DNA from 2 places in the Bacillus cereus group sp. BfR-BA-01430 genome. Region 1 is predicted to be linked to the other one. Evidence: a T-box and tRNA genes for the amino acid it is inferred to sense, from the RefSeq annotation. Region 1 holds a T-box; the other holds one or more tRNA genes.

Region 1 (25,467 bases):
CGTCTTGCGATTTCAATCGCTTCTTCTTTATCTTTATCCGCAACTGTAATAATGGCAGATCCATGTGTTGGAATGCTGATTCCCGCAGCAACTAATCCTTTATATAATGCTTTTTCAAGCGTTAAGTCTTTCCCCATTACTTCCCCTGTCGACTTCATTTCAGGTCCTAATGTTGTATCAACAGAGCGCAGTTTTGCAAACGAGAATACTGGCGCTTTTACATATACTTCGTTATTTTCTGGGTGATAACCAGTTTCATAACCTTGTTCTACAAGATTTTTACCTAAAATGACTTTCGTTGCGATGTTTGCCATTGGAACACCTGTAATCTTACTTAAGAACGGTACGGTACGGCTTGCACGTGGGTTTACTTCAATGACATACACTTCATCTTTGAAGACTACAAATTGGATATTTAGTAATCCAACAATATTTAATCCTCTTCCAAGTGCAATTGTATTTTCAATAATTTGCTCCTTCACTTTCGCTGATAGGCTTTGCGGAGGATATACTCCGATTGAATCACCAGAGTGAACGCCAGCGCGTTCAATATGTTCCATAATACCTGGAATGTATACATTTTCACCGTCAGAAATTGCATCTACTTCAATTTCTTTCCCAACCATGTAGCGGTCAATTAATACTGGGTGATCCGCATGTACTTTTACTGCATTTTTCATATAGTGAAGCAGTTCTTCTTGACGATACACAATTTCCATTGCACGTCCGCCAAGTACATAAGATGGTCTTACGAGTACTGGATAGCCAATTTCTTCAGCAATTGCTACCGCTTGTTCTACTGTTGTTGCTGTTTTACCAACCGGTTGCGGAATACCAAGCTCTGTTAATGCTGCTTCGAACTTATCACGGTCTTCAGCACGATCTAAATCTTCAAGAGATGTTCCTAAAATTTTCACGCCGCGCTCTGCTAATTTTGCCGCTAAGTTAATTGCTGTCTGTCCACCGAATTGTACAATAACACCTTCTGGCTTCTCTAAATCAATGATGTGCATAACATCTTCAATTGTTAATGGTTCAAAGTACAATTTGTCAGAAATACTGAAGTCTGTTGAAACTGTTTCTGGGTTATTATTCACAATAATTGCTTCGTAGCCAGCTTCTTTAATTGCCCATACAGAATGAACTGTCGCATAGTCAAATTCAACCCCTTGACCGATGCGGATCGGACCAGAACCTAGTACCATTACACTTTTGCGCTCTGTAACGATTGATTCGTTTTCGTCACCATATGTGCTGTAGTAGTAAGGCGTTGCAGATTCGAATTCTGCCGCACAAGTATCTACCATTTTAAATACTGGCATCATGCTATTTTCTTTACGCGTAGCGTAAATTTCACATTCTGTTTTATTCCAAGCAGCCGCAATGTAATGATCACTAAAGCCCATTTCTTTTGCTTCTCGTAATACTTCCATGTCTCCAACGTTCGCTTTTACTTTTCGCTCCATATTTACGATGTTTTCGATTTTTTGTAAGAAGAAGAAGTCCATTTCACACCATTCATGAATCTCTTCTTTCGTTACACCTTGGCGAATTGCTTCTGCTACAACAAACAGACGCTCATCATCTGCTTTTATAATACGTTTCTTCATTGTTTCTTTATCAAGCTCTTTTAAGTGATCTAGCTCTAGATGATAAATACCAAGTTCTAGAGAGCGAACTGCTTTTAATAATGATTCTTCTAAGTTACGTCCGATTGACATAACTTCACCCGTTGCTTTCATTTGTGTTCCAAGCGTTCTATTTGCTGATTCAAACTTATCGAAAGGCCAGCGTGGAATTTTCGAAACAACATAGTCTAACGCTGGCTCGAAGCAAGCATATGTTTTTTGTGTTACCGGGTTTACAATTTCATCTAATGTTAAACCGACTGCAATTTTTGCTGCTAATTTCGCAATTGGGTATCCCGTCGCTTTTGATGCTAAAGCAGATGAACGACTTACACGTGGATTTACTTCGATTACATAGTATTGGAAGCTATATGGATCTAGTGCAAGCTGAACGTTACATCCCCCTTCAATTCCTAATGCACGAATAATTCTTAATGACGTATTACGCAACATCTGATATTCGCGATCACTTAATGTTTGACTCGGTGCTACAACAATAGAATCCCCTGTGTGCACGCCAACTGGATCGATGTTTTCCATGTTACATACTACGATGGCATTGTCATTTGCATCACGCATTACTTCATATTCGATTTCTTTAAAGCCAGCGATGCTTTTTTCTAATAAACATTGTGTTACTGGGCTATGTTTCAAACCACTTGTTACAATTTCGATTAACTCTTCTTCATTGTGGCAAATCCCGCCGCCTGTTCCGCCTAGCGTAAATGCAGGACGAACAATGACTGGATAACCAATTTCTTTTACAAATTCATATGCTTCATCAAGTGTATGAATAATTTCACTTGGTGGTGTTGGTTCGTTTAATTCTTGCATTAATGTACGGAATAAATCGCGATCTTCCGCTTGCTCAATTGCTGATAATTTCGTTCCTAAAATTTCAACTCCACACTCTTCAAGCACGCCTGATTTTGCAAGTTCAACAGCCATATTTAATCCTGTTTGTCCGCCAAGTGTTGGCAAAATTGCATCTGGACGCTCTTTACGAATAATGCGGCTTACAAATTCTAATGTTAATGGCTCAATATATACTTTATCTGCTGTTGCAGTGTCTGTCATAATTGTTGCTGGGTTCGAGTTAACAAGGATTACTTTGTAACCTTCCTCTTTTAAAGATTGACAAGCTTGCGTTCCAGAGTAATCAAACTCCGCTGCTTGCCCAATTACAATTGGTCCTGATCCGATTACTAAAATTGTGTTAATGTCTAGGCGTTTTGGCATAACTCTTCCCCTTCTTTCTTAAAGTTTGCAATCATTGTTAAGAAATCTTCAAATAAGTTATTTGCATCTTCTGGCCCTGCTGATGCTTCTGGATGATACTGTACTGTAAATGCCGGGAACTTCTTATGACGAAGTCCTTCTACTGTTCCATCATTTAAAGCAACGTGTGTAATCTCAAGGTCTGTTCCTTTTACAGATTCCTCTTCTACTGCATACCCATGGTTTTGAGAAGTGATAGCTACTTTTCCAGTTTCAAGATGTTTTACTGGGTGGTTTAATCCACGGTGACCAAATTTTAATTTCACTGTATTTGCACCTGATGCTAAGGCAAATAGTTGATGCCCAAGGCAAATACCGAATAAAGGTACTTTTCCAATAATTCCTTTTAACATTTCAATCGCTTCTGGTACATCTTTTGGATCTCCTGGTCCGTTACTTAACATAATTCCATCTGGGCTTAAGCGTAAAATTTCTTCTGCCGATGTATCGTAAGGAACAACAATAACATCGCAATCACGCTTATTTAATTCGCGTAAAATACCGTGCTTCATTCCGAAATCAACAAGGACAACGCGGTAGCCACGACCTGGGCTTGGATATGGATCTTTTGTTGACACACGCTTTACATGATCGGTAAATACTGTAGCTTTTAATTGACTGACAATGTAATCTACATCGACATCCATATTACAAAGACGTCCGCGCATTGTTCCATATTGACGAATTTTTCTTGTTAATTTTCTCGTATCAATTCCTGATAATCCTGGAATATTTCGCTCTTTTAAATACTCATCTAACGAAATTTCATTACGGAAGTTCGATGGATGATCGCACATTTCATTTACAATTAAACCGTGTACAGATGGTTGAATCGATTCAAAATCATCACGGTTAATACCATAGTTTCCGATTAATGGATACGTAAATGTTACGATTTGACCGCAGTATGATGGATCAGATAAAGTTTCTTGGTATCCTGTCATACCAGTTGTAAATACAACTTCACCTGATTTTTCAATTTCTCCGCCGAAGCCTTTTCCAATTAATACTGTTCCATCTTCTAAGATAAGCTGTCTTTTCATACTAATGCACTCTCCTTTTGCCATGCGATCTTCCCACCAACTAATGTCATAATTGGCCATCCTTGACACTTCCAGCCTGCAAATGGCGTATTTTTTCCTTTTGATAAGAATGTTGTTGGGTCAATTTTTTCTTCTTGTTCTAAATCAATAATGGTAATATCAGCTGCTCTTCCTTCTTTTAGGCGCCCTGTTTCTAAACCAAATGTATCTGCTGGCTTTTCTGTTAAGAATTGAATAAGCTGTTCTAATGTGATAATTCCTTTTTTCACAAGGTTTGTATATAGTAATGGGAACGCTGTTTCAAAACCAGTAATTCCAAATGGTGCTCTTTCAATGCCTTGTGCTTTTTCTTCTGCTGTATGCGGTGCATGATCCGTTGCAATGATGTCGATTGTTCCATCTAATAAACCTTCAATGAGCGCTTCTTGATCTTCTCTTCCTCGAAGTGGTGGGTTCATTTTAAAGTTTGGATCAACAGATGGGATATCATCTTCACATAGCACTAAGTGGTGTGGCGTTACTTCCGCTGTTACTTTAATGCCTGCACGTTTTGCATCACGAATTACTCGTACTGACCCTTTTGTACTTACGTGACAAACGTGATAGTGACAATCTGCTGCTTCCGCTAGTAAAATGTCCCTGGCAATATGTACAGATTCACATACTGATGGGATACCGTTTAATCCATGTTTCTCGGAAAATTTCCCTTCATGTACACAACCTTTATTAATAAGCGTATTTTCTTCGCAATGAGCAACAACTGCCATATTTAATTTAGCTGCACGCTTCATAGCCGCTAACATCATACTTGCATCTTGTACGCCTACTCCATCATCAGTAAATGCGAATGCTCCAAGTTCTTTTAACGTTTCAAAGTCCGTCATTTCAGAACCTGCTTGACGCACTGTAATGGCACCATATGGCAGTACATTTACATGTGCTTTTTCTTTAATTCGTTTTTGCAAGTCTTCCATATGCTCTTTACTATCTGGTACTGGGCGTGTATTTGGCATCGCACAAATTGTTGTAAAGCCCCCTTTTGCTGCTGCAAGTGTACCAGTTTCAATTGTTTCTTTATGTTCACCACCTGGTTCGCGAAGATGAACGTGTACATCTACTAATCCAGGTGCGATTAATTTTCCATTTACATCGATTACTTCCGCATTTTCAGCTGAAATATTTTCTGCTATTTTTGCAATTTTACCATCTTGTACAAGAAGATCTGTTGCTACGATTTTTCCATCTTCATTTAAGTAACGTCCATTTTTAAACAAATAATTCATGTTTCATTCCTCCTAATACATTTGGTAATGCGCGTTTTAAAACAGCCATTCTTACGTAAACTCCATTTTCCATCTGTTTGAATATGCGAGAACGCTCACACTCAACAAGTTCACTTGCAATTTCTACATCACGATTTACTGGAGCCGGGTGCATAATAATGCTTCCTTCTTTCATACGTTTTTCTCGTTCAATTGTTAATCCGTGGTTTTCATGATACTCTCTCATGATGTCTGTTTCATAATGATCATGACGCTCATGCTGCACACGAAGTAACATCATCACATCAACTTCTGGAATAAGTTCATCTAAACTTCTATATGTTCCGAATGTATTTGTTTCATCTTTCCACTCTTCTGGGCTAGCAAAGTAAATTGTTGCACCTAATTTCGTTAATGCTTCTGCATTCGAGCGTGCCACTCGGCTGTGACGAATGTCTCCTACAATCGCAATCTTTAATCCTTCAAATCTCCCAAACTCTTGTTTAATTGTTAGAAGATCTAACAAACATTGCGTCGGATGATTTCCACATCCATCACCTGCATTTAAAATCGGGATATTTACTTTGTCTTTTAGCTCATCGAAGTAGCGGTCTTGCTGATGGCGGATGACTACTGCTTTGGCTCCAATTGATTCTAGTGTTCTTATCGTATCGTATAGCGTTTCTCCTTTTTGTACGCTAGAAGAATCTGCTGAGAAGTTTAATACTTCTAATCCCAATCTCTTCTCAGCAACCTCGAAGCTAAATCTTGTTCTCGTACTATTCTCAAAAAACAAGTTTGCTACAAATGTTTGCTCTGTCGCTTTTCTTTCTTCCCCATTCGCAAAATCTTCTGCATCTTTTAGGATTTCTGAAATCTCTTGTTTCGATAATTCACTCATCGTTAACAACTGGCTCATTGTCATCCCTCATCTTTCTGATTTTTATGATAACACTTTTCGTATTTCTATAACAATAATCGCATAAAAATACCCTAGTCATGTGAGACTAGGGTGCAAGAAAGAAGCCACCCTTTTCTGTCTCACAGGACTGAATTAAAAGGTTCATTTTTATGAAGCAATCCGCTTAGATTGTTGTTTTTCTTTCATTTCTGGTAATAGTAGATTTAACAGTACGCCTACAATTGCTGCAAGCGCCATTCCTTCTACTTGGAATGATTCTCCGATATGAAGCACTGCACCGCCTATACCAATGACAAGAATAACAGATGCGATCATTAAGTTACGTTTGTCACTTAAGTCTGTTTTTTCGTCCACCATCATGCGTAAACCACTTGATGCGATGACACCAAAGAGTAAGATGGAGACACCGCCCATAACTGGTGTTGGAATCGAATGAATCAGCGCTGCAATCTTACCGATAAATCCAAACGCGATTGCGAAGATTGCTGATCCAGCGAATAAATATACACTATACGCTCTTGTAATTGCTAGCACTCCGATATTTTCACCATATGTTGTATTCGGTGGTCCACCAATTACAGATGCTATTAATGTTGCTACACCATCACCAAAGATTGAACGATGTAAGCCTGGTTTTGCAATTAAATCTCTATTAATAACATTTCCAAGTACAATTTGGTGTCCAATGTGTTCTGAGATCGTTACCAGTGCTACTGGAACCATTAGAAGCATAATCTTCCAAGAAAATTCCGGGGTATATGTTACAAACGGTACAACAAAGTCTGGTACATCAAACCATCTTGCCTCAGCTACTGGCTTTAAATCGACTAGCCCTTGGAAGTATGCAAAAATATATCCGCCAATAATTCCAATCAATACCGGTATAATACTGAAAAATCCTCTTCCAAATATGGAGCAAATAATCGTAATTGCTAATGTAACTAATGCTACTGAGAAGTGTGTGAAGCTATATTTTCCATCCACATCATTCATTGCCATATTCACAGCCGTATGCGCTAAAGCTAAACCGATAACCATTACAACTGGACCAACTACAATTGGAGGGAGTAATTTCATAATCCAGGCTGATCCTGATTTTTTAATTCCTAGCGAAACTAGGAGATAAACAAGTCCTGCTAGCATACCACCGAGCATTGCTGCTCCCGGCCCACCCGCGGTTTTTGCCGTTATAATCGGAGCAATAAATGCGAACGATGATCCTAAATAGGCAGGTACTTGCCCTTTTGTTATAAGAAGAAACGCTAATGTTCCTAATCCACTGGAGATTAAAGTTACTGATGGATTTAATCCTGTTAAAAATGGAACCAGTACTGTTGATCCGAACATTGCAAACAAATGTTGTATGCTTAAAAATAACCATCTTCCTGGTTTCGGTACTTCATGAATGTCTAACACTGGCTTTTGCTCCATTGTTATGTCCTCCTTCAGTTTAAAACTTTGTAATAAAAAACTCTTTGTGCCTGTGCACAAAGAGTCCTATACTTTCATATGACAAATTTGACATATGAAAGCCAAGACCCTTTGGCAGCCTCACAGGACTACATTTAAAAGGGATTTACCTTTCGTATATGCTTACTCGATCTTGCTGATCTGTCTCTTGCAAATCAACTTCAATACGTTCTTCACTTGATGTCGGAATATTTTTCCCTACATAATCAGCGCGAATTGGTAACTCACGATGACCTCTATCTACAAGAACAGCTAACTGAATTTGTGATGGTCTTCCTAAATCCATTAGTGCATCCATTGCAGCGCGAACTGTTCTCCCTGTATATAATACATCGTCTACAAGAATCACTTTTTTCTTTGTAATATCTACAGGAATATCAGAGCCTTTTACAAGCGGTTCTTTATCTTTAGATTGCAGCGTTAAATCATCACGATATAGCGTAATGTCTAACTCTCCAACTTCAATCTCTTTTCCTTCAATCTGACTAATTTTTTCTGCTAAACGTTTTGCTAGAAAAATTCCACGCGTTTTAATTCCGACTAAAACGCATTGGTCAACACCTTTATTATGCTCTACAATTTCGTGACTAATACGCGTTAAAGCGCGACGAATCATTTGGTCATCTAAAACAACAGCTTTTTCTTTCATGCTTTACACCTCCAAGCTTTTTTTGCGTGAGAGGAATCGTATAAAAAAAGTCCTCCCAGCGTGTGCGAGAGGACTTTTGAAAAAAGGGTACAAGCATACCCTAAGTATTTCAAACCGTTACCTTCTCAACCTCACGGGGCTGTGTTAAAGGATCATTATTTAACTGTTGTTAGTATCGCAGTTTTTATTCGTTTTGTCAATACTATTTCCGTAAAATATTTAATGTTTCCTCGAATATAGCTGGTGCAGGTGCTTCAAACTGTAAATATTCACCTGTACGCGGATGATTAAATCCTAAAATTCCCGCATGAAGCGCTTGTCCATTTAAATGTAATGTCTTTTTCGGACCATATTTCGGATCCCCAGCAAGAGGATATCCAATATATTTCATATGAACACGAATTTGATGTGTTCGCCCTGTTTCTAAACGACATTCGACAAGCGTAAAGTCCTTAAATCGTTCTAACACTTGAAAATGCGTAACTGCATGCTTCCCATTTTCATCAACAGCCATACTTTGGCGATCTTTCTTATCTCGAGCAATTGGCGCATCAATTGTTCCTTTATCATGCGGGATTACACCATGCACAATTGCCTTATAGCGTCTCGTCACTGTTTTTTCTACTAGCTGATTTACTAAAGATTCATGCGCCATATCATTTTTCGCAACCATTAATAAACCTGATGTGTCTTTATCAATGCGGTGTACAATACCAGGGCGCATGACACCGTTAATACCTGATAAATCTGTACAATGATGCATTAAGCCATTAACAAGTGTACCGCTCGTATGCCCCGGTGCTGGATGTACAACCATACCGCGCGGTTTATTAACAACTAGTACATCCGCATCTTCGTAATAAATCTCTAAATTCATATCTTCGGCACGAATATCCAATTCTTCTGGTTCCGGAATTGTTACTGTAATTTCATCATTTTCTTTTACTTTATAATTTCCTTTAACCGTCTTTCCATTTACTGTTATGACGCCGTCTTTAATCCATTGTTGTACTTGTGTTCGAGACCACTCATGATTTACACTTGCAATAAATTTATCAATCCGTTCGTTTTTCTGTTCTTCTAAAACTGTTACTTGTACTACTTCGCTCATTCAATTACTCCTTCATTTTCTTTCCTTCTAATAATGTTTGAATAATAATTAATACAACACCAATACATAAAGCCGAATCAGCTATATTAAATACCGGATAATTGTATGAAAAAATATACACGTGAATAAAATCCACTACTTCTTGTCTAAATACACGATCAATAAAATTACCAATCGCTCCACCTAAAATAAGACCGAGAGAAATCCCTAACAGTTTATCTGTTTTTGCATACTTCTTCATATAAAAGACAATAAATCCTACAAAAACAACTGTAATGATATAGAAGAACCACATTTTGTTTTCTAAAATACCCCAAGCAGCTCCTCTGTTTCGATGTGATGTTATGTATAATACATTATCGATAATCGGGATACTTGCACCTAATTCCATGTTCTTGACAATAAACCATTTCGATATTTGATCGATCGCAATAACAACTAACGCTATTAAATAATATATCATTTCATTTCCCCCACAAAGACAGTGTACCTCAAAATTTTAGCATAGCTGCTACCTTTTCACAATGAACCTTTATCGAAGAATAAAATAAAATGAAAAAAGGTACTATAATATCGTTGTGCGATTTACACATTTACTTTTTCATATGAAAATTCATAAATAGTACGAGCTGTTGGCAACATCTTCATACGTTTTAAAGAAATCATTTCTCCTGTTTCTTCACAAACACCATACATATCAATCTCCATTTTAAATAATGCTCGCTCAACATCTTTTAAGTCCTCTCTTATATCATGTAAAAGTAATTTCTTCTTTGCATCTAATTGTATTTCATATCCCAGTTCTTGTCCAAATTCCATCTGATATGTGCGATTTACTTCCTTTGCCAATCGCTCCTGTAATTCTTTTCTCATCACTTGTAATTCTCGTTTTATGTCCATATAGATTTCATTCACGTGTACATTCCTCCTAGCTGCAATGTACCGTTAGTGTATCCGAATTCCACTTACTTACCGCACACACATTTTTCCTTCATAGGAAGTTCTTCTATTTTGCTTCATTCATTTTTCATAAGTAACTTTGTACTTGTTATATCATACACGATATACAAAAAAACTGACCGCTGCTATATGAGCGATCAGTTTTTTATATGATTATTTTACATAATTCTCTTTCACAACAGTCGCACAACGCTCACATAATGTTTTATGCTCGTCATCGTTGCCAACTGTTTCAGAAACAACCCAGCATCGTTCACAAGTTTCACCGTTTGCTTGTGTAACAAGAACTGCCGTATGTTCATATTTTTGTGCATCCGCTGGTGCTTCTTCCATCGTTCCACCAAGTTTATGTTCAGAAACGATAAATAGTTGTTTTAAATCTTCTTGAATAGATTCTAACATTTCTTTCATTTCTGCTGTTGGGAATAATGTAATGCTAGCTGTCAATGATTTACCAATCACTTTCTCATTACGCGCCACTTCTAGTGCTTTTAACACATCACTACGAAGCGTCATAAATGCATCCCATTTTGTTTTTAATGCGGACGCATCTTTTAATTCGATAGCTTCTGGCATATCTGTTAATTGTACGCTCTCTTCTGTCACACCTGGAATATATGGCCACACTTCATCAGCCGTATGAGGTAAAATCGGTGTTACAAGTTTCGTTAACGCAACAAGAACATCATATAACACTGTTTGAATTGCACGACGATCATGATGATTTGTCGCTTCAATGTATAAAATATCTTTTGCAAAATCTAAATAGAATGAACTTAAATCGATTGTACAGAAGTTATGAATTGCATGATATACTGCCGCAAAGTCATAAGTTTCATACGCTTCTTTTACTTTCGCAATTAAGTCATTTAATTTCACTAACATATAGCGGTCTACTTCACGCAGTTCCGCTTTTGCTACTGCATCTTGAACCGGATTAAAGTCAGCTAAGTTTCCTAATAGGAAACGGAATGTATTACGGATTTTGCGATATACTTCTGCAACTTGTTTTAAAATATCATCTGAAATACGTACATCAGACTGATAATCAACAGAAGATACCCAAAGGCGTAAAATATCTCCACCTAATTGATCCATAATCTTCTTCGGTACAACAATGTTTCCGATTGATTTACTCATCTTGCGACCTTCACCATCAAGTACGAAGCCGTGGCTTAGCACACCTTTATATGGTGCTTTACCTGTTACAGCAACAGCTGTTGATAACGAAGAGTTAAACCAACCACGATATTGGTCAGATCCCTCTAAATATAAATCAGCCGGACGTTGCAACTCGTCACGTTCTTCTAATACAGCTTGGTGAGAAGAACCAGAATCAAACCATACATCCATAATATCTGTTTCTTTACGGAATTCACCATTTGGACTAGATGGATGTGTGAATCCTTCTGGTAGTAAATCTTTCGCTTCGCGTTCAAACCATACGTTAGAACCATGTTCACGGAATAAGTTTGCTACATGATTAATTGTTTCATCTGTAATAATTGGATCATCATTTTCCGCATAGAACACAGGAATTGGTACACCCCATGCACGTTGACGCGAAATACACCAGTCACCGCGGTCACGAACCATATTATGAAGACGAGTTTCTCCCCACGCTGGTACCCATTTTGTTTCTTTCACAGCTTGTAATAATTCACTGCGGAATGCCTCAATAGATGCAAACCATTGTGCTGTTGCACGGAAAATAATTGGTTTTTTCGTTCTCCAGTCATGTGGATATGAATGCGTAATAAATGTTAATTTCAACAATGCGCCAACTTCTTCTAATTTTTCCGTAATTGGTTTGTTTGCTTTATCATAGAATAAGCCTTCAAATCCAGGTGCTTCACTTGTTAATACACCTTTATCGTCAACCGGACAAAGAACTTCTAGACCATACTTTTGCCCAACAATGAAATCATCTTCCCCGTGTCCAGGTGCTGTATGTACACAACCTGTACCAGCATCTGTCGTTACATGCTCGCCAAGCATAACTAAAGAATCGCGGTCATAGAATGGATGTTTTGCAACTGTATATTCAAGTTCACTACCTTTTACTGTTCTAACAACTTCAGGGTTTTCCCATTCTAATGTTTTTGCCACTGTATCCAACAGTTCAGAAGCAATGATATATTTTTCATCATTTACTTTAACGATGCTATATTCAAGTTTTGGATGAACAGAAATACCTAAGTTAGCTGGCAATGTCCAAGGCGTCGTTGTCCAAATGATAAATTTCTCGTCACCTTCTAATACGTCTTTTCCATCTTTCACTTCAAATGCAACGTAAATAGATGCTGATTTTTTATCTTTGTACTCAATTTCAGCCTCAGCTAAAGCAGATTCACTCGTTGGAGACCAGTAAACAGGTTTTTGTCCTTTATAGATATAGCCTTTTTTCGCCATTTCTCCAAATACTTTAATTTGTTGTGCTTCATATGCTGGTTCCAAAGTAATATATGGATGATCCCAATCCGCACGTACACCAAGGCGTTTAAATTGTTCACGCTGACGATTTACTTGTTCGTATGCATATTCCGCACATAATTTACGGAATTCTGCAACCGGCATTTCTTTACGCTTTACTCCCTTATTCGTTAAAGCCTGCTCAATTGGTAAACCATGCGTATCCCAACCTGGAACATAAGGAGCACAATAACCAGTCATTGATTTATAGCGTACAATAAAGTCTTTTAATACTTTATTTAGTGCATGTCCCATATGAATATCACCATTTGCATATGGAGGACCATCGTGTAATACGAATAAAGGACGTCCTTTTGTACGTTCTTGTACTTTTTCATAAATGTTCATTTCAGCCCATTTTTCTTGCATTGCAGGCTCACGTTTTGGTAAATTCCCACGCATTGGGAACTCTGTTTTTGGCATCAGTAATGTATTTTTGTACTCCATGCTCAATTCCTCCTTACATGTATCATAAAAAGACTTAAAAACGAAATAAAAAAGAGACTCTCACATCCCAAAAAGGGACGAGAAAGTCTCCCGCGGTACCACCCTACTAAATCATATACAAATGCACATGATTCACTTTATATTCTTAACGCGAATATACGCCTACGCTTACTCATTTTTTCAGCGCGGAACTCCAGGGTGATTTCCCATTTATCTCCTTATCCTGAGCTCACACCATCCTCAGTTCGCTTTATAAGGGGTGAAAAAGGTACTTATCCCTATCTTCGTTTTTCTTAATCAATATGTTGTTTAAAATTATATGTAATAATGAGAAAAACGTCAAGCTTACACTGTTTCTTCTTTTTTCAACAGTTCGTCCACTTCGTCTTCTAATTCAATGAGCTTGTCCCAATCGTCGTTGTTTAGCATTTCAAGCTGTGTTTCTAATAACATGCGGAAACGAGTACGGAACACTTTTGCTTGTTTCTTTAGCTCTTCAATATCAAAAGCAACTTTTCTTGATTTCACTAACGCTTCATTAATGATTCGATCCGCATTTTTTTCCGCTTCACGAACGATTAGTTTTGCTTCTTTTTGTGCATTGCGTTTTACTTCTTCCGCTGCTTCTTGTGCTACAACAATAGACTTATTTAGCGTGTCCTCAATATTAGAAAAATGATCTAGCTTTCCTTCTAATTGAGCAACCTTCTCTTCTAAAGCTTTCTTTTCACGAATGACTAATTCATAATCTTTAATGATTTGATCAAGAAATTCATTTACTTGATCTTCATCATAGCCACGAAATCCGCGACTAAATTCTTTATTATGAATATCTAATGGTGTTAACGGCACAAACGCCACCTCCAAGTAGTTATCTAAATTTTCCTCTTTTAATTATATCTTTTCTTCGACAAAATAAGAGTTTTTCCTTCTAAAAAATCAATCATTTTAGTATACCATACAAAACTCGCCATTTGTCTTTTTTCGTTCTTCCTTCGACCGAAAACAATTTACTTCTTCCATGTCCTCTGACCGACAGAATATCTCCTGGAAAACATTCATATGAAGTTTGGTCTACAACTTTCCAGTTCACTTTTACAAGCCCATTTTTTATAAGGGGTTGTACTTTTTGACGTGATAGATGCAAAATTTCAGCTAACAATACATCTAAGCGTAGTGACGAAACAGTTCCAGATTGCTCTCTCCATTCATCTTGCAATTGCAAAACATTTCCTGTTGATACAACGAAGAGAGACACCTTTGTTTTTCCAATTGATTGTAAGTTCATTTCAATATAAGAAACAACTTCTTTTGCAACTACAATTTGGGCACGATTTTCTTGAATAAAAATATCACCGTACTTTTCTCTTTTTAAACCAAGGGACATAAGTGCACCTAGTATTTGTCTATGTTCAAGCGTATAAAATTTGGAAGGATAATCAATTTCTAATACTTCTACTTGAAATTCTTCTTCATTTAAAACAAGATAATCTGGGTAAATAAGTGCCCTTTTTCTCTCCGCGTTTGGCGCTGCACCATTGAATTGTAAAGAAACATCTCCTTGCTGTCCAACTATTGTAGCTACAATTTGTTGCTGACGTGGATCAAGGAAATCTGTTAATTTTACTTGATGGTACTCTTCTACTGCTTGTTTCCATTCTAACACTTTATCAACAAAACTTGCCTCTTCAGGCCTAAAATGTTCGTAAATGCTCATGTATGCAACCGATCTTATAAAAAGTAGCCAAATAAAGTTACTAAGCCGCTGCTAGCAAGCTTTAATGCAATAATTGCAACAATCGGAGAAATATCAATTACACCAAGTGGTGGAATTACTCTCCGAAATGGCTCTAAATACGGTTCGCAAATGCGAGCTAAAAACTCACCAACTGCTGATTCTCTAGCGCCTGGAAACCAAGTTAGAAGAATGTAGACAATAAGCGCCCAGGAGTAAATTTGAATGACTAAGAGCAAAGCTTTTAAAATCATAATCATGGCGTATTACCACCTCTTTATATTTGTCTCTTCCTCTTCACCGAATAACTCGGAAATTGCTCCAACAATATCCACATTCTCAGGTGTACACATAAATGTTTTTGGTCCTAACTTTTGAATATCCCCGCCTATAGCGTATACAGTACCACTTAAAAAGTCAACGATGCGTACCGCTTGATCAGTGGACATTCTTTGCAAATTAATGACTACAGCACGCTTTCCTTTTAGATGGTCTGCAATCCCTTGTGCTTCTGAATACGTACGCGGTTCTAACAAAACAACTTTAGAAGATTGCTTTGCTGTTTCAATGCTCACGACATTTTGTTTCGGTTGTACTTTTGTAAATGGTACATCTTGTTGTTCTGGAGGTTCTTGCTGTTTTTTCATTTCTGTTTGCTCCTTTTCGTAAGCATATTGAGCTGCTTCTTTTTCCTCTGGCGTGTCAAAAAAGAAATACTTCACTTTTGACCAACTCATAATACATTCTCCTTCCTTTTATGCTTTTCCTACTAAAATCGTTCCCAAACGAATATATGTAGCACCTTCTTCAATCGCGATTGTATAATCATTAGACATTCCCATTGATAGCTCTTTGCACGGAGCATATGAAAGCCTTAATTCCTGTACTTGCTGTTGCAACATGCGAAGCGCTCTAAAGCAGCCACGTATTTCTGCTTCCTCTTCCGTAAATGGTGCCATTGTCATCAATCCAACAATTTCAATTTTATCAAATTCCTTCAAAGCATGAACAAACTCAATAAGTTCCTCAGCTTGTAACCCTTGTTTTGATTCTTCACGCGATGTTTTTACCTGTATAAAACATTTAACAGGCTTTGTAGCGCGCTTTTGAATCTCTTTTGCAAGAGAAAGACGATCTAATGAATGCAAATAGTCAATATGATTAATAATTTCTTTTACTTTTCTCGTTTGTAAGGAACCGATAAAATGCCAATTGGCTTGTGAGCCAAAATGCTCATATTTTTGTAAAAACCCTTCATTTCTGTTCTCACCTAAATCAGTAATCCCGGCCTCTACTACCTCATTCGTTTTTTCAATTCCAACTGTTTTTGTTACTGCAACAAGTTTCACATCATGGATGGAGCGTCCAGCTCGATCACATGCTTGTTTCATCTCTTCATGTATCACTGTTAAATTCTCTTGTACTGTCACTGTCTTTCAATCCTCCTTAAAACCTATGAAACTCAACATTCTTCCTGTCTTTCCTTGGTCGCGGCGATGCGAGAAAAATAATTGTTCTTCACAGCTTGTACAAAGAGATGACATCACAATATGTTCTTCTTTTATGCCAGCTTGTAAGCATACTATACGATTTATCTCTTTTAAGTCAATCGCGTATTGTCCATCTGAAATGACTTTATAAGGAACAGATCCATTTATGACTTGTTTTGCTGCTGATAGGACACGATCATCTACAACATAGCAACACGCTCCAATCGCAGGTCCAATCGCAACGTGAATGTCAGTAGTAGAAACGCCCTCCGCTTTCCATTTTTGAATCATTTCATTTGCAATCTCTTTCACAGTTCCTTTCCATCCAGCATGCGCAAGACCTATCAAACCATGTGAGGGTGCATAGAAAAAGAGGGGCACACAATCAGCATAACAAGATGTTAAACATACATCTTTATCAGCTGTATAGATACCATCAGTCTTTTGGATCCCATCTTCATATACATAAACTCCGCGCCCTTTTTCTTCATGTCCTACTTTTTCTACATGATGATCATGAACCTGTTCCGAACAAATCCAATTTTCTAATGGTTTATGTAACTTATTTGCTAAAATACGTCTATTTTCATGAACATTCTCAATGATATCATTCACATGTAATCCTAAATTCATCGCATGAAAGGAGCCTGTACTTACTCCACCATCTTTTGTTGTAAAGCCAGCAGTAATGTTCCCAAGATCTTCCCATGCTTGTAAATACAATATACCGTCCACATATTTAAATGGTTCTCTCATAAAGCGGCTCCTTCTTCATTAAAATAGCTTAAAAATCATGGTACTTCCTGTCTATTTTACCATACTTTTATTTTTCCATAATGACAACATAAAAAAAAGAGGAATTTGTAATATTCTTTAAGAAATTGTCGGTGTTTGTATTGATTCTGTTACAGAATTGACATGATCTGCTCTTACAAGTATGACATCCTCACCAATTTTTACAATTTTATTCCAATTAATAACAATCTCTTCTTCTCTACCAAATAACCCTAGCATACGTGCTTGCTTTGAAATAATAACAGCTTGAATTTTCCCCGTGTGCATATCTATATCAATGTCACCGATATTTCCGAGTTTTTTGCCATCCGAAACATTTACAACATCTTTCATCTGAAATTCTGAAATTCTGATCATTATGATTCACTCCTTTTCCCTCATGAACAGGAAGTAGCCTTCACTGATAGAAAATCCATTTTATTCTCATTATATGAACACTACATTCTCTCTATGAGCGGAATATAAAGCGAAACTTTCAGCTGTGAGGGATTCTTTCATCCGCTACTGATGAAAAGCCTATTTCCATCTATCTTCCTTGTTTCTCTCCAACTCTTATTGCCCTAAAGTAGTGGGATAAACGCGTTTATATGTAAAAAAGGTCTCCCCATAAATGGGGAAACCTTAGCCTTGAATTGTCTTATTCATTTGTTTAATCGCCGACTTCTCTAATCTTGATACTTGCGCTTGGGAAATTCCAATTTCTTCTGCAACTTCCATTTGTGTTTTCCCTTGAAAAAAGCGCTTTCGAATAATCATCTTTTCTCGATCATTGAGTCGTTTCATTCCTTCTTTTAATGCTAATTCTTCAACCCACTGCTCGTCCTTTTGTTTTTCATCGCTCAGCTGATCCATTACAAAAATAGGGTCTCCCCCATCATTATAAATCGGCTCAAATAATGAAACTGGATCTTGAATTGCATCAAGCGCGAACACAATTTCCTCATGCGTAACATCAAGAACTTGCGCAATATCCATCGCTGTTGGCTCTTTGGAGTTTTCAGCAATTAATTTCTCTCTTACTTGTAATGCTTTATACGCAATATCCCGCAATGAACGAGACACGCGGATTGGATTATTATCGCGCAAATATCTTCGTATTTCCCCAATAATCATCGGCACAGCATATGTTGAAAATTTAACATTTTGACTTAAATCAAAATTATCAATGGATTTCATGAGTCCAATGCAGCCAACTTGAAATAAATCATCAACAAATTCTCCTCTATTGTTAAATCGTTGAATGACGCTTAATACAAGTCGTAAATTTCCATTCACTAATTTCTCTCTTGCGCTTGTCTCTCCACTTTGCATTTCTCGAAATAATTTACGCATCTCATCATTTTTTAGTACTGGAAGTTTAGCTGTATCAACACCGCAAATTTCTACTTTATTTCTCGTCAAAGTGTTCCCTCCTATCGGGAGTTGCTGTACAGTGTAAAGTATCTCCTTTGGAGGGAATTTTATGCATACAGTTTTTCTTCTCTTTCTCATAAGCATGTCATAATTTTGCTATCAAGAAACAACAAAAACCAACCGGGCTTCCGATTGGTCTTCGCATTCTCTATCATATGACGTTCTTTTTCATACTTCCTTTATACCATCTTATTAAATTCTTTTCGTAACCTTTTTATAATTCTTTTTTCCAAACGAGAAATATAAGACTGCGAAATCCCTAACATATCGGCTACATCTTTTTGTGTTTTCTCTTCGCCACCTGCAAGCCCGAAACGCAGCTCCATAATTTGTTTCTCTCGATCATTTAATTGATGTAAAGCTTTCATGAGAAGATATCGATCTACATTAGCTTCTAAATCCTTTGTAATAATGTCGTCATCCGTACCAAGCACATCTGAGAGCAACAACTCATTCCCATCCCAATCAATATTTAACGGTTCATCAAACGATACTTCAGAACGATTTTTATTATTTCTACGTAAATGCATAAGAATTTCATTTTCAATACATCGAGATGCGTATGTCGCTAATTTAATTTTCTTTTCAGGGTTAAAGGTATTTACCGCTTTAATCAAGCCGATTGTGCCAATACTGATTAAGTCCTCTATATTAATCCCTGTATTTTCAAATTTACGAGCTATATATACGACGAGACGTAAATTTCGCTCAATTAATAAAGACCTGGCCGCTTGATCCCCTTTTGGTAATTTATTTAATAAAACTTCTTCTTCCTCTTTTGTTAAAGGTGGTGGTAGTGCCTCACTGCCACCAATATAATAAATTTCATCGGTCTTAATTCCCAACTTCAACAATATTTTATACCAAAGATAAACGAAATACAGCTTCAATTTCACCATGTTTCCCCACCTCTCATTATTAAGCAATCGTTACTTTTTGTGATAGCAACATCTTCGGATGCACGATACATTGATACTCTCCATTAGTAGAAAACCGTTGTGTATTTAAGCCAAGTAACACTTTATTTACAATGATATTTCGTCCTTCATGTTGAACATGAACAATATCAGGCTTAATAGCCCATAAAAATTGATGATCAATTCCTACTGCTCGAAAAGGAATTAAGCGCAATCGCGTCGCCCAGCCCGAATCATCTTCCGGTATTTGAGGAACCTCCGTTTTCGCATAAACTTGTTCGGTTAACCATGTTGGCAAACAATGTTCTAAACATGAAATATGGATAACCATAACTGGTGTTTTTGTTAATGGATCATGAAGCTGATTCCCACTATCAATTAAACCATCTAACACAATTTCATTTTCTGCAAGTTTAATATTCACTTTAATAATTTGATCATAATGAATTTTCGTTACTTCTACATTTTCAATTCGCTTCTTCGAAAAATAATAAATAATAGGAAAACCAACAACAACAAACATCCAACTGACTGGATCACCATAAGAAATAGATTGTGATTGCACCAAACCATTTACCATTTCATTTGTTTGGAGGAAAAAATGAGTTCCTATTAACCCTCCTCCTACCATGAATGTAACAAAATAAAAAGTAAAAACGGTCTGTGCATAATCTCTAAAATTCGAAAAGCCAAATGTTGCATACACAATGCATAACGAATATAGTAGTTTCATAATTGGATGTGTCATCATAGAAGAAAAAGGAGTAAAGGCAAAAATAACAATTGTGGAACCAATCAACGCTCCCAGCACTAGCCTCCATCTTTTGATCCTCTTTTTTAGCACAGTTGCTGTTAATAAAAGTAAAAGAAAATCAATGCAGGCGTTTAACAACCAAACAATGTCGGCGTAAACAACCAAACCATTCACCTCTTTTTTTTAGTTGAGACTAGTATAATGCATATCCAATGAGAAAGTGTGTCAATTTGCGGAGTGGTTTTTTTGTTATTTTGGTGGTTCTAGACAGAATCTGTCGCGGAGAATAGGAAACAAGCAAAAGGGACCTATAAAAATATAGATCCCTTTTGCTTGTTGTAATAGTTTTCAAAATAAAAAGGAGCTTTATAAATGCTCCTTTTTATTTCCTTATCTTCTACGACGGTTGCGTAAAAATGCTGGAATATCAATATCATCTGCGTCTGTATTACGATCGTGCATAACAGGCTCTTCGCGCTTCACTTCTCGTTTTACTTCACGATGTTTTGGTGGTTGAACCGCAGCCTGTTGTTGTACATGATTTGAATTTACTTTTGGACGTACTAATGGTTTTGGTTGCTGTGCTACAATGCTATCATCGAAACCAGTTGCGATAACAGTTACAACAATATCATCTTTTAATCCTTCATTGATAACAGAACCAAAAATCATATTCACTTCAGGATCTGAAGCTGAAGCTACAATGTCTGCTGCTTCTTGTACTTCATATAAACTTAAGTTTGCGCCACCTGTAATATTCATAATAACACCTTGCGCACCATCAATAGATGTTTCTAGCAATGGGCTAGAAATTGCCTTTTTCGCAGCCTCTGCAGCACGGTTTTCACCATTACCAGAACCGATACCCATTAATGCTGAACCTCTATTAGACATAATTGTTTTTACGTCTGCAAAGTCTAAGTTAATTAAACCAGGCGTTGCAATTAAATCTGAAATACCTTGAACACCTTGACGTAATACGTTATCCGCTTCACGGAAAGCTTCTAACATTGGCGTGTTTTTATCTACAATCTCTAATAAGCGATCATTTGGAATGACAATCAATGTATCTACATTTTCTTTAAATGCAGCGATACCAGAGGCTGCTTGCGTAGCACGTTTGCGTCCTTCAAATGTAAACGGGCGTGTTACAACACCTACTGTTAATGCGCCTAATTCCTTTGCAACTTGTGCAACAACTGGAGCTGCACCAGTTCCAGTGCCACCGCCCATACCAGCCGTTACAAAGACCATATCTGCACCGCGAAGTGCTTCTTGAATCTGCTCTTTACTCTCTTCAGCAGCTTTTTTTCCTACTTCAGGATTTGCACCAGCACCAAGCCCACGCGTTAGTTTTTCACCAATTTGCATTTTCGTTTCAGCTTTTGATAGATTTAATGCTTGTGCATCAGTATTCACAGCGATAAAGTCTACACCTTGTACGCCATGTTCAATCATACGGTTCACAGCATTATTTCCGCCACCGCCGACACCGATAACTTTAATATTCGCTAATTGATCTTGAGTAGTATCAAACTCTAACATGTCGAAATCCCCCTAGAACCTCATTTTTCGTGTCCAAATTTAATCCCATAAATACTGGAATACACGTTTTACTTTTGACATCATACGTTCATCTTTTTGTTTTTTGTTGTTTTGATTACGAGTTTTTTGTTTCGCTGGTTGCTGTTGTTGTACCGGCATAGGCGCAGGCATCGGTTCAAACTGCTCCTCTGTTTCTTGAACACTTTTTCCTCGTAATTTTGCTTTTTGGTAAGAGTATTTGATTAATCCAACCCCAATTGTATATTGAGGTTCGCGAACACCGATATAATCTGGCGTTGTGATACGAACATTTTCATGTAAAATATCATACGCAAGATCAAGAACACCTGGCATAGAAGCAATACCACCTGTGAGCACATAACCAGAAGCTACCTGCTTCACTCCCAATTTACGCACCTCTTCTTGAACAAGCATTAAAATTTCCTCTACACGCGCTTCGATAATATCAGATAACTCTAGTTGAGAGTATTGTTCTGTTTGGTCACTTCCCATAATAGGAACTGTGAACACCTCTTCTTCAGAAGCAGTGTCATAAAAGGCATGTCCATATTTCAGTTTAATTTGATCCGCATTCTCTGTTGAAGTTTTTAGTCCAATTGCAATATCCTTCGTTATGTGATCTCCACCAATTGGCAATACACTTGTTGCTTGTAACTCTCCATCTCTAAAAATAGCTAAAGTCGTAGAACCTCCGCCAATATCAACAAGGGCTACTCCTCTATTTTTTTCATCTGATGATAAAGCAACTGTGGCAGCTGCTAAAGGCTGTAAACAAATATCAACAATTTCAAGACCCGCTTTCTCTACACAACGAAGTAAGTTATGTAGTAAAGTTCGTGAGCCTGTAATTAATGTACCTTCCATCTCTAATCTTACACCGATCATCCCGCGTGGATCGTTAATCTCGTCAAGACCATCTACAATAAACTGTCGAGGTACCACATCAATAAATTCACGTTCAGGAGCAATCGATACAACTTGCGCTGCATCTAGAACTCGTAAAACATCTTCATTCCCGATTTCACGATCTTCATTTGAAACAGCTACTACTCCATGACAAGGGAGTAACTGCACTTGGTTTGCATTGACACCTACAACAACCTGTTCAATATGGATTCCTACCATACGCTCAGCTTGTTCAATTGCTTTTTTTATCGATTGAACAGTCTCGTCTATGTCAACTATTGAGCCTTTTTTTAAACCATTTGATTTTACATTTCCAACACCAATAATGTTTAAACCATCATTGACCATTTCACCAATAATGACTTTAACATTGGATGTACCGATGTCAAGACTAACATATATTTCATTGCTGTTCATTCTTTGGCACCTCCTTCTTTATTTATACCATACAACTCCATATATGGAACAACAATCGCAGCTTTACTATTTATAAGAAAAATATTCAACGTCTTTATGCATTTCCCTTTTTTAACCCTATATTTTTCTTATTTTTATTTCATATTCATTTTAAAATAGGCTGTAACCCACAAATGAATGCTTTATCTTGAAATAATTCTATTTCAAGTGTAAAGACTACCGCCAAATATAAGTCTACACTAAGATGTTCTTATAGAAAAGTGAAACTTGTATCAATACTAGTGTGAATCAAAGAAAATCTAAATAATTTTCAGCAAATCGTTCCTTATCGCTAAATAAAATCCAACTAAAAGAACATACGTGCTTATATGCTATTAAAAAGAAACAAAACTACTATTCTACTATTTCTTCTTTTCATCATCTAAATATTTAAAGTATGTGGCAACCTCCAAATCAATGAAAGCCTTTCTACCCGGCTCAATTTGTTTCAAAATTAATGGATAAGCTTCCATCCGCTTTGCAAAATCTTGAATGGTTGTACTAACTTCATAACCTTCATTCATATATAAGGTAAGATGACTTTCATTTGAATTCGTTGGAGTATAACGAATCTCAGAAATGGATCTTAGAATAGTTGGAGTTAATTTTTCTAATTCTGAAATTAATTCTTTCATTTTTTCCTCTTTAAACGGTTCAAAAATTGGAGCTGCGACAGGCAACTTTCCGCTCGGTAGTATATCTAATGTTTTCCCATTTGCTAAAAGCGGTTGTAACTTCCCATCCTTATTAATATAACCTATCGTTACATATTCTTCGATGTGTATGTCAATTTTATTAGGAAAACGTTTCTTAACATCTACCGATTTAATTTCTATTTGTTTCTTTAAATTTTCTTCTGCTTGACGTGCTGTTACTCGGAAATAACTTGTTTCATACGTTATTCCAGACTTTTTCATAACCTGTTCATCTGTCATATAATGATTACCAAAAACACTGATCTTTTTTATATTACTTAGCGGAGACCGAAAATAAATTAAAAAGAGCACTAATAAAAATAAAATTGATATGTATAAAATTAATCGGTGATTGACAGGCGGTTTATTCCTCTTCTTTTGATTTTTTAATTTTGGTACACGATCTTGTAGTTTAATAACTTTACTATTTTTCATGTACGATCCCCCTATGTAACATAAAGAACGGCATGTTTGTCATGCCGTTCTATCTTCTTATTATACCATAAATGATATCGAGCGGAACAGATAACAGTTATCTTCCAATGATTTCTACTTCTGTATGCATATCTATATCAAATTTTTCTTTGATGTTTCTTTTAACAAATCCAATTAAGTCCAAAACATCTTGAGCTGATGCTGTTCCGGTATTAACAATAAAATTCCCATGCATTTCAGACACTTTCGCACCACCAATTTGATATCCACGAAGTCCAGCCCTTTCGATTAAATCTCCAGCAAAATGTGGCAACGGATTTCTAAATATACTTCCGGCACAAGGGTGGCTCCACGGCTGTGTGTCACGGCGATAATCTTTATTCTTTTGCATCATGCGAACGATTTCTTCTCGATTTCCTCGTTCGAGTTGAAATTCAGCTCCTAATACAATGCCTGGAAGCTTTGTCTGTAAAACGGAAGTACGGTAAGAAAATTCCATTTCTTCTTTTGACAACCAAGAAGCCGTTCCATCTTCAAACATAACGTAAGCTCTCGTTAAAATTTTCGAAATATCGGATTTATGAGCCCCAGCATTCATGTATACCGCACCGCCAACACTTCCTGGAATTCCACTTGCAAATTCCAATCCTGCTAATCCTTGGCGGCTAAGTAATGTTGACAACTTAATAAGAGGGTATCCTCCACCAACTCTTACAGTAGCTTCTTCGACTTCAAGATGGTCTAATCCTTCTCCTAAGCGAATCACAACACCCTCTATACCTTTATCAGAAACAAGAAGGTTGGAACCACGTCCAATTGCCGTCCAGTTCACTTTATATTTCTTCACTAAAGCTAAAATCTTTTCAATACTAGAAATGTTTGTCGGTGTAACAAATATATCAGCTGGGCCACCTATTTTCATAGTTGTATATCGAGCTAATGATTCATCTAGAAACACTTTCCCAACCTTTGCTTCTATGAGTTCCTTTGCTAATTGTTTCATGACGATCTCCTCCATATTAAGTCTCCTTATTACAGTAATATGCAGGACATTCACCTAAGG
Region 2 (5,854 bases), on a different contig from region 1:
AATAAAAGGTACAGTATTACATCTAGAGGAGGCCTTGATTATATGAACTTGAGAGCTACAGCTTTAACAGCAACTACTGTCGCAATTGCTTCCTTACTTCCTTCTGTAACAGAAGTAGATACGCAGACAGCTGCTGCACAGCAAACATCAAAAGCAAAGACTGGCTATGTGAAAGTAGAAAAAGCAGACTTATATCCAACTACAAATGTTAACAATGATTCAATCGGTAGCATCCCCTATAACACCCCTGTTACCATTCTTGAAACAGTTCACGACTGGTATAAAGTAAATATTCATAATCAGATCGGTTACATAAAAAAAGATGCTATTACATTTACAAAATCTAGTAAGCGAAACGAGCAATATATTGTACATGCAAATGCGTTAAATGTTCGTTCTGAACCGAATACAGAATCTTCTATTCTTGACGTATTACCGAATGGTAAGTTCGTTGCAGTTCAAGGAACAGAAGGAAATTGGTATAAAATTTTTCACAACGGCCAAATTGGATATGTACAAAAAGATTTTGTATCTAGCGGTTCAAAACCTTTAGTAAAAGGAATTACCGTACAAAACACACCTACCTATACCGTTGCTACTCCAAAACTGAACGTACGTAGTAATGCAGGAACGAATAGTACGATCATCGGCTCTTTACAAAACGGTACACAAGTTCAGGTTGTAGAAACAGTCGGAACTTGGTATAAAATTCGCTTCGGCACAGCGTATGGCTATGTAGCCAAACATTATATCATCCAAAATCAAGCGCAAAGCAAAAAGACAAATCCTTCTATCCCAGCTGTTTTTAAATTTCCGACACAAGGAAAAATTAGTTCAACGTTTGATATGCGCTGGGAACAAATGCACTATGGAGTAGATATTGCTGCACAAGGGAATGTTTCTATTCATGCAGCTGCTTCAGGAAAAGTTGTGAAGTCTTATTATTCAGCGAGTTATGGTAATGTTGTTTTCGTTGCTCATCGGATCAATGGAAAATTGTATACAACCGTTTATGCTCATATGAAAGATCGCGCTGTAAAGATCGGAGACACAGTACAAGTTGGACAACTATTAGGTCATATGGGAAATACAGGACATTCCTTTGGACAACATCTTCATTTTGAATTACATAATGGAGAATGGAATTTTGAAAAAACGAATGCAGTTGATCCACTGCCATATTTAGTTAGGTAAATACTATGCCACGCAATATCCCATTCATGATTGAATCTATAGCCTTCTTTGGCTTAATTTGTTGTTTAATTATTTATAATACAAGCATTGTATTTTTATCTATTATTATTACTTTTGTTATTTTAGAAATTATGATGGAAGCATTTCAAATTCGTCTGAAACAAAAAATTGCTCATATTTACGTTATACTTTTTCTTTTAAGTGCTTTTATAACAAACGTAGTAAGTGGTGGCTTTTATCTATCTTCCATATTCCCTGTGTTCTTCTTAGGAGTCTTACTGGTTGTGTCCCAATATATTAATGTTCCTGATAAACAAAAGAAACAAGAAAAACAAAAGCAGCAAGGAATCTAGAAAGAGGAGACAACTCACTTTCTTTGATGTATAAGAAAATACAGGCTGCTAGTTCATACTACTAAGCAAAAAGGATCTCATGTAAATGGAGATCCTTTTTGCTTATATATTTATTTTAGCCACACGCATATTTCTCATAAATGAAGCTTAAGTTATACTTTTTCTCTAGACTCATTCTCTGTTCATCGTCACACCAGTAAAATAAAATATCATGGATCGTTGCATAACGTTTGTTCTTTAAAAACACCTTAAAGAATGATGGTAAACAATCATGTAACTGTATAAAAATATAATTCCGTAAGATTTCTTCCTTATATTCAATCCCTTTACATACATGCAAGAGTTCTTCATAATAATATGCATGCTGAGGAACTTGAATCATTTCAAAGAATGGTATGTAAGATAATAGCTTACCAATAAAGTGTCCATAGCGGTTCATAATCTCTATTGTCATATGTTCCATCATTTCTTTCATAACATATAAATAATCATCGACATGTGTTGTTTTTAATGGGTCAAGCCGATCTGATATTTGTGAAATGACAGCTCTTTGACATGCAATAACAGCATGATTAGGACCATAGTACGAAAGAAAATCTGTGCATTTACGATATTTTCTTAATAAATCAAATGTATATAAATCACCTAAATATGCATTGCAATATATTGCTAGATTCATCATATCATCATTTAGTTCTTTTTTAGAAAGAGATTTTGCTTGTTTACATAGGTAAAAGAATGTGAACTCTAAAACTTCTTTATGAGATACTAATTCTCGATATTCTTCTATACATTTTTCATTAAATTTTACTCTTTTCCAAATCACTGCATCTTCATTTTTTAATTCTCCAACACGGTACTTAATAATTAAATAGTTTAAAGCAACAATTTGTGTTATGGAATCCCACGTTTCATACTCCATTGAAGTATGTACAAATTCATCTAACCTTTGATTTACCATAAATGTATATGCTTCTTGATACCAACCAATCTCTTGGCATAAACGAACGATACGCACCAATGTAGGAATCTCATCTTTATGAAATTGAGGTAATTCTTTTACTTTGTTCATTCCATATAAAATGAATGGAATTAAATTTTCTTCTTTGTAAAACTCTTTTTCTTTCCATACTAGAAGTGTTCTCTCTTTCTCCTCACCTTTCGGACGACAAGGTACAAGTAAAGAAAATAAATCAGCAAAATCTTTTGGTTCCACATATGTATCAATCACCAAATTCCAATTCGGATTGCCCTGCACAGCTTTCATATAACTCCCCTTCCAATTTTCCTTTCTATATAAACACGCTAAAGTTTGTTAATAATAAAAACTCAACAAATATTGCTATATTCAAAATCGCTCATAACCCTTATATCTATTAGTATATCATTTTTTATCGTGATAAAAATTAAGAATAAAAATTTTAAAAAACTTTTCAAATATAGCAATGATCTTTGAATTTTATTTCAGATACATTACACTCACAATTCCTTTTCATTCTAATTGCAAGAATAATGTATCTGATTCTCATTTTTCATCCATAATCGTCTTAAAGTTCGTGTGATCCTTTTGTATGCTCTGATATTTCACCTAAGGCAAAACCAGCTTGATCATCAGCTGCTTCTACTGTTGCTAAATCTCCTAACGCTAACATTCCAACAAGTACCCCGTTCTCTACTACTGGCAATCTTCTCACTTGATATCTTGCCATTAACTCTGTTGCCTTCTCAACCGGGTCGTTAGGTGCTACTGAAACAATATTTGTGGTCATCACATTTGTAATTTTATTAGACCCTGGATGCTTCTCGGCAATTCCACGAACAACTAAATCGCGATCTGTAACAAGACCAACAACTTGATTGTTATCGACGACCGGAATCATACCAATTTCTTCTTCTTTCATTTTAACAGCCGCTTCATACACATTATCTAAAGGCGTACATTGTACAATATTTGTACTCATCAGATCTCTTACAAATGGCATATTATTTGTTCCCTCCTTTTAATACATACCATAGTTTTCCCAAAATCCCTTTATTTATTTCAAATACTTCACTTCATATTTGTTTAGATTTACAACATCGTATGTAAAAGGAGAAAGTATACGTAACATAAGAAAAAAGAGTCAGCAATTATGCTGACTCTTTTTATGACCCGTACGGGATTCGAACCCGTGTTACCGCCGTGAAAGGGCGGTGTCTTAACCACTTGACCAACGGGCCATGGCTCCGCAGGTAGGACTCGAACCTACGACCGATCGGTTAACAGCCGATAGCTCTACCACTGAGCTACTGCGGAATATGATGATGGGCCTAAATGGACTCGAACCATCGACCTCACGCTTATCAGGCGTGCGCTCTAACCAGCTGAGCTATAGGCCCATATTTCTAAACAGGGGCAGTAGGAATCGAACCCACACCGGAGGTTTTGGAGACCTCTGTTCTACCGTTAAACTATGCCCCTAAACGATGCCGGCTAGAGGACTTGAACCCCCAACCTACTGATTACAAGTCAGTTGCTCTACCAATTGAGCTAAGCCGGCTCGCTAATTCAAAATAATGGCTCGGGACGGAATCGAACCGCCGACACGAGGATTTTCAGTCCTCTGCTCTACCGACTGAGCTACCGAGCCTTATGTAATGGCGGTCCCGACCGGGGTCGAACCGGCGATCTCCTGCGTGACAGGCAGGCATGTTAACCACTACACCACGGGACCATTTGGTTGCGGGGACAGGATTTGAACCTGCGACCTTCGGGTTATGAGCCCGACGAGCTACCAGACTGCTCCACCCCGCGACAATATAAATTTTAAAAATAAGGAGGTAGAGGGATTCGAACCCCCGCGCGACTCTCGCCGCCTGTCGGTTTTCAAGACCGATCCCTTCAGCCAGACTTGGGTATACCTCCATGAAGGTAATATACATTATATAATAATCTTTATAAACTATTAATGATTCCATTTCAATAACAATAAAATGGAGGAGGTAGAGGGATTCGAACCCCCGCACGGCTCTCACCGCCTGTCGGTTTTCAAGACCGATCCCTTCAGCCAGACTTGGGTATACCTCCAATAATAAGAAAAGTGGAGCCTAGCGGGATCGAACCGCTGACCTCCTGCGTGCAAGGCAGGCGCTCTCCCAGCTGAGCTAAGGCCCCATAATATTTTAAAATATCGGGAAGACAGGATTTGAACCTGCGACCCCCTGGTCCCAAACCAGGTGCTCTACCAAGCTGAGCCACTTCCCGAAAGAAAACGCGCCCGAGAGGAGTCGAACCCCTAACCTCTTGATCCGTAGTCAAACGCTCTATCCAATTGAGCTACGGGCGCACATGGTGCCGAGGGCGGGAGTCGAACCCGCACGGTGGTCACCCACCGCAGGATTTTAAGTCCTGTGCGTCTGCCTGTTCCGCCACCCCGGCATGTCATGTTTGGAGCGGAAGACGGGATTCGAACCCGCGACCCCAACCTTGGCAAGGTTGTATTCTACCACTGAACTACTTCCGCAAGACATGTTATAAATATTTTATTAAAAGTGCGGGTGAAGGGAGTCGAACCCCCACGCCAAAGGCGCCAGATCCTAAGTCTGGTGCGTCTGCCAATTCCGCCACACCCGCATATTCTTTTAAATGGTGAGCCATGAAGGACTCGAACCTTCGACCCTCTGATTAAAAGTCAGATGCTCTACCAACTGAGCTAATGGCTCTTAAATGGCTGGGCTAGCTGGATTCGAACCAGCGCATGACGGAGTCAAAGTCCGTTGCCTTACCGCTTGGCTATAGCCCAATAATTAAGAATGGTGGAGGGGGGCAGATTCGAACTGCCGAACCCGAAGGAGCGGATTTACAGTCCGCCGCGTTTAGCCACTTCGCTACCCCTCCGACATATTATGGTGGAGGATGACGGGATCGAACCGCCGACCCCCTGCTTGTAAGGCAGGTGCTCTCCCAGCTGAGCTAATCCTCCATTTGCCTGGCAACGTCCTACTCTCACGGGGACAAGGTCCCAACTACCATCGGCGCTAGAGAGCTTAACTTCCGTGTTCGGTATGGGAACGGGTGTGACCTCTCTGCCATCATTACCAGACTTTTATTATTATACACATTCTTTCCAGAATGTCAACAGGAATTTTAAAAATATATTCCTTCAAAACTAGATAACATTCATGTAGTTCTTAGCGTAATCTAGCTCCAACGGCTAGATCCTCCGGTCATTTCACCACCCTCGGTCGAAGCAAAAAGCGCTTCTTGGTCGGGGGTTCCAATGCCCTACGGCTCTGAACAAGCCGTTTCCGCTTTTTTTATTGGTTAA

What was found. A T-box is a leader RNA that pairs with one kind of tRNA and senses whether it is charged. The one in region 1 lies ahead of ileS (isoleucine--tRNA ligase), so its partner is inferred to be a tRNA-Ile.
Positions count from the first base shown of each region.
Region 2: it encodes a tRNA-Ile, which carries the amino acid that the T-box ahead of ileS (isoleucine--tRNA ligase) is inferred to sense. The anticodon was not compared.

Region 1 is NZ_JAKUEW010000007.1:20,879-46,345, reverse strand. Features, by position in the region: gene carB (carbamoyl-phosphate synthase large subunit) at 1-2,867, opposite strand, end outside; gene MR058_RS13530 (carbamoyl phosphate synthase small subunit) at 2,852-3,949, opposite strand; gene pyrC (dihydroorotase) at 3,946-5,232, opposite strand; gene MR058_RS13520 (aspartate carbamoyltransferase catalytic subunit) at 5,216-6,130, opposite strand; gene MR058_RS13515 (solute carrier family 23 protein) at 6,281-7,564, opposite strand; gene pyrR (bifunctional pyr operon transcriptional regulator/uracil phosphoribosyltransferase PyrR) at 7,710-8,252, opposite strand; gene MR058_RS13505 (RluA family pseudouridine synthase) at 8,455-9,363, opposite strand; gene lspA (lipoprotein signal peptidase LspA) at 9,368-9,826, opposite strand; gene MR058_RS13495 (TraR/DksA C4-type zinc finger protein) at 9,949-10,278, opposite strand; gene ileS (isoleucine--tRNA ligase) at 10,477-13,242, opposite strand; T-box leader at 13,313-13,536, opposite strand; gene divIVA (septum site-determining protein DivIVA) at 13,588-14,094, opposite strand; gene MR058_RS13480 (YlmH family RNA-binding protein) at 14,186-14,959, opposite strand; gene MR058_RS13475 (YggT family protein) at 14,974-15,237, opposite strand; gene MR058_RS13470 (cell division protein SepF) at 15,244-15,714, opposite strand; gene MR058_RS13465 (YggS family pyridoxal phosphate-dependent enzyme) at 15,733-16,407, opposite strand; gene pgeF (peptidoglycan editing factor PgeF) at 16,414-17,223, opposite strand; gene MR058_RS13455 (YlmC/YmxH family sporulation protein) at 17,341-17,619, opposite strand; gene sigG (RNA polymerase sporulation sigma factor SigG) at 17,884-18,663, opposite strand; gene sigE (RNA polymerase sporulation sigma factor SigE) at 18,855-19,574, opposite strand; gene spoIIGA (sigma-E processing peptidase SpoIIGA) at 19,594-20,511, opposite strand; gene ftsZ (cell division protein FtsZ) at 20,737-21,891, opposite strand; gene ftsA (cell division protein FtsA) at 21,931-23,235, opposite strand; gene divIB (cell division protein DivIB) at 23,637-24,404, opposite strand; gene murB (UDP-N-acetylmuramate dehydrogenase) at 24,502-25,407, opposite strand.
Region 2 is NZ_JAKUEW010000001.1:105-5,958, reverse strand. Features, by position in the region: gene MR058_RS00130 (SH3 domain-containing protein) at 43-1,194, shown strand; gene MR058_RS00125 (hypothetical protein) at 1,200-1,547, shown strand; gene MR058_RS00120 (DUF3965 domain-containing protein) at 1,663-2,814, opposite strand; gene MR058_RS00115 (CBS domain-containing protein) at 3,095-3,529, opposite strand; tRNA gene MR058_RS00110 (tRNA-Glu) at 3,696-3,767, opposite strand; tRNA gene MR058_RS00105 (tRNA-Asn) at 3,769-3,843, opposite strand; tRNA gene MR058_RS00100 (tRNA-Ile) at 3,853-3,926, opposite strand; tRNA gene MR058_RS00095 (tRNA-Trp) at 3,938-4,008, opposite strand; tRNA gene MR058_RS00090 (tRNA-Thr) at 4,015-4,087, opposite strand; tRNA gene MR058_RS00085 (tRNA-Phe) at 4,105-4,177, opposite strand; tRNA gene MR058_RS00080 (tRNA-Asp) at 4,186-4,261, opposite strand; tRNA gene MR058_RS00075 (tRNA-Met) at 4,265-4,341, opposite strand; tRNA gene MR058_RS00070 (tRNA-Ser) at 4,363-4,452, opposite strand; tRNA gene MR058_RS00065 (tRNA-Ser) at 4,522-4,614, opposite strand; tRNA gene MR058_RS00060 (tRNA-Ala) at 4,629-4,701, opposite strand; tRNA gene MR058_RS00055 (tRNA-Pro) at 4,718-4,791, opposite strand; tRNA gene MR058_RS00050 (tRNA-Arg) at 4,800-4,873, opposite strand; tRNA gene MR058_RS00045 (tRNA-Leu) at 4,877-4,965, opposite strand; tRNA gene MR058_RS00040 (tRNA-Gly) at 4,976-5,050, opposite strand; tRNA gene MR058_RS00035 (tRNA-Leu) at 5,080-5,160, opposite strand; tRNA gene MR058_RS00030 (tRNA-Lys) at 5,174-5,249, opposite strand; tRNA gene MR058_RS00025 (tRNA-Gln) at 5,255-5,329, opposite strand; tRNA gene MR058_RS00020 (tRNA-Tyr) at 5,341-5,424, opposite strand; tRNA gene MR058_RS00015 (tRNA-Val) at 5,434-5,509, opposite strand; rRNA gene rrf (5S ribosomal RNA) at 5,514-5,629, opposite strand; partial or broken rRNA gene MR058_RS00005 (23S ribosomal RNA) at 5,847-5,854, opposite strand, start outside.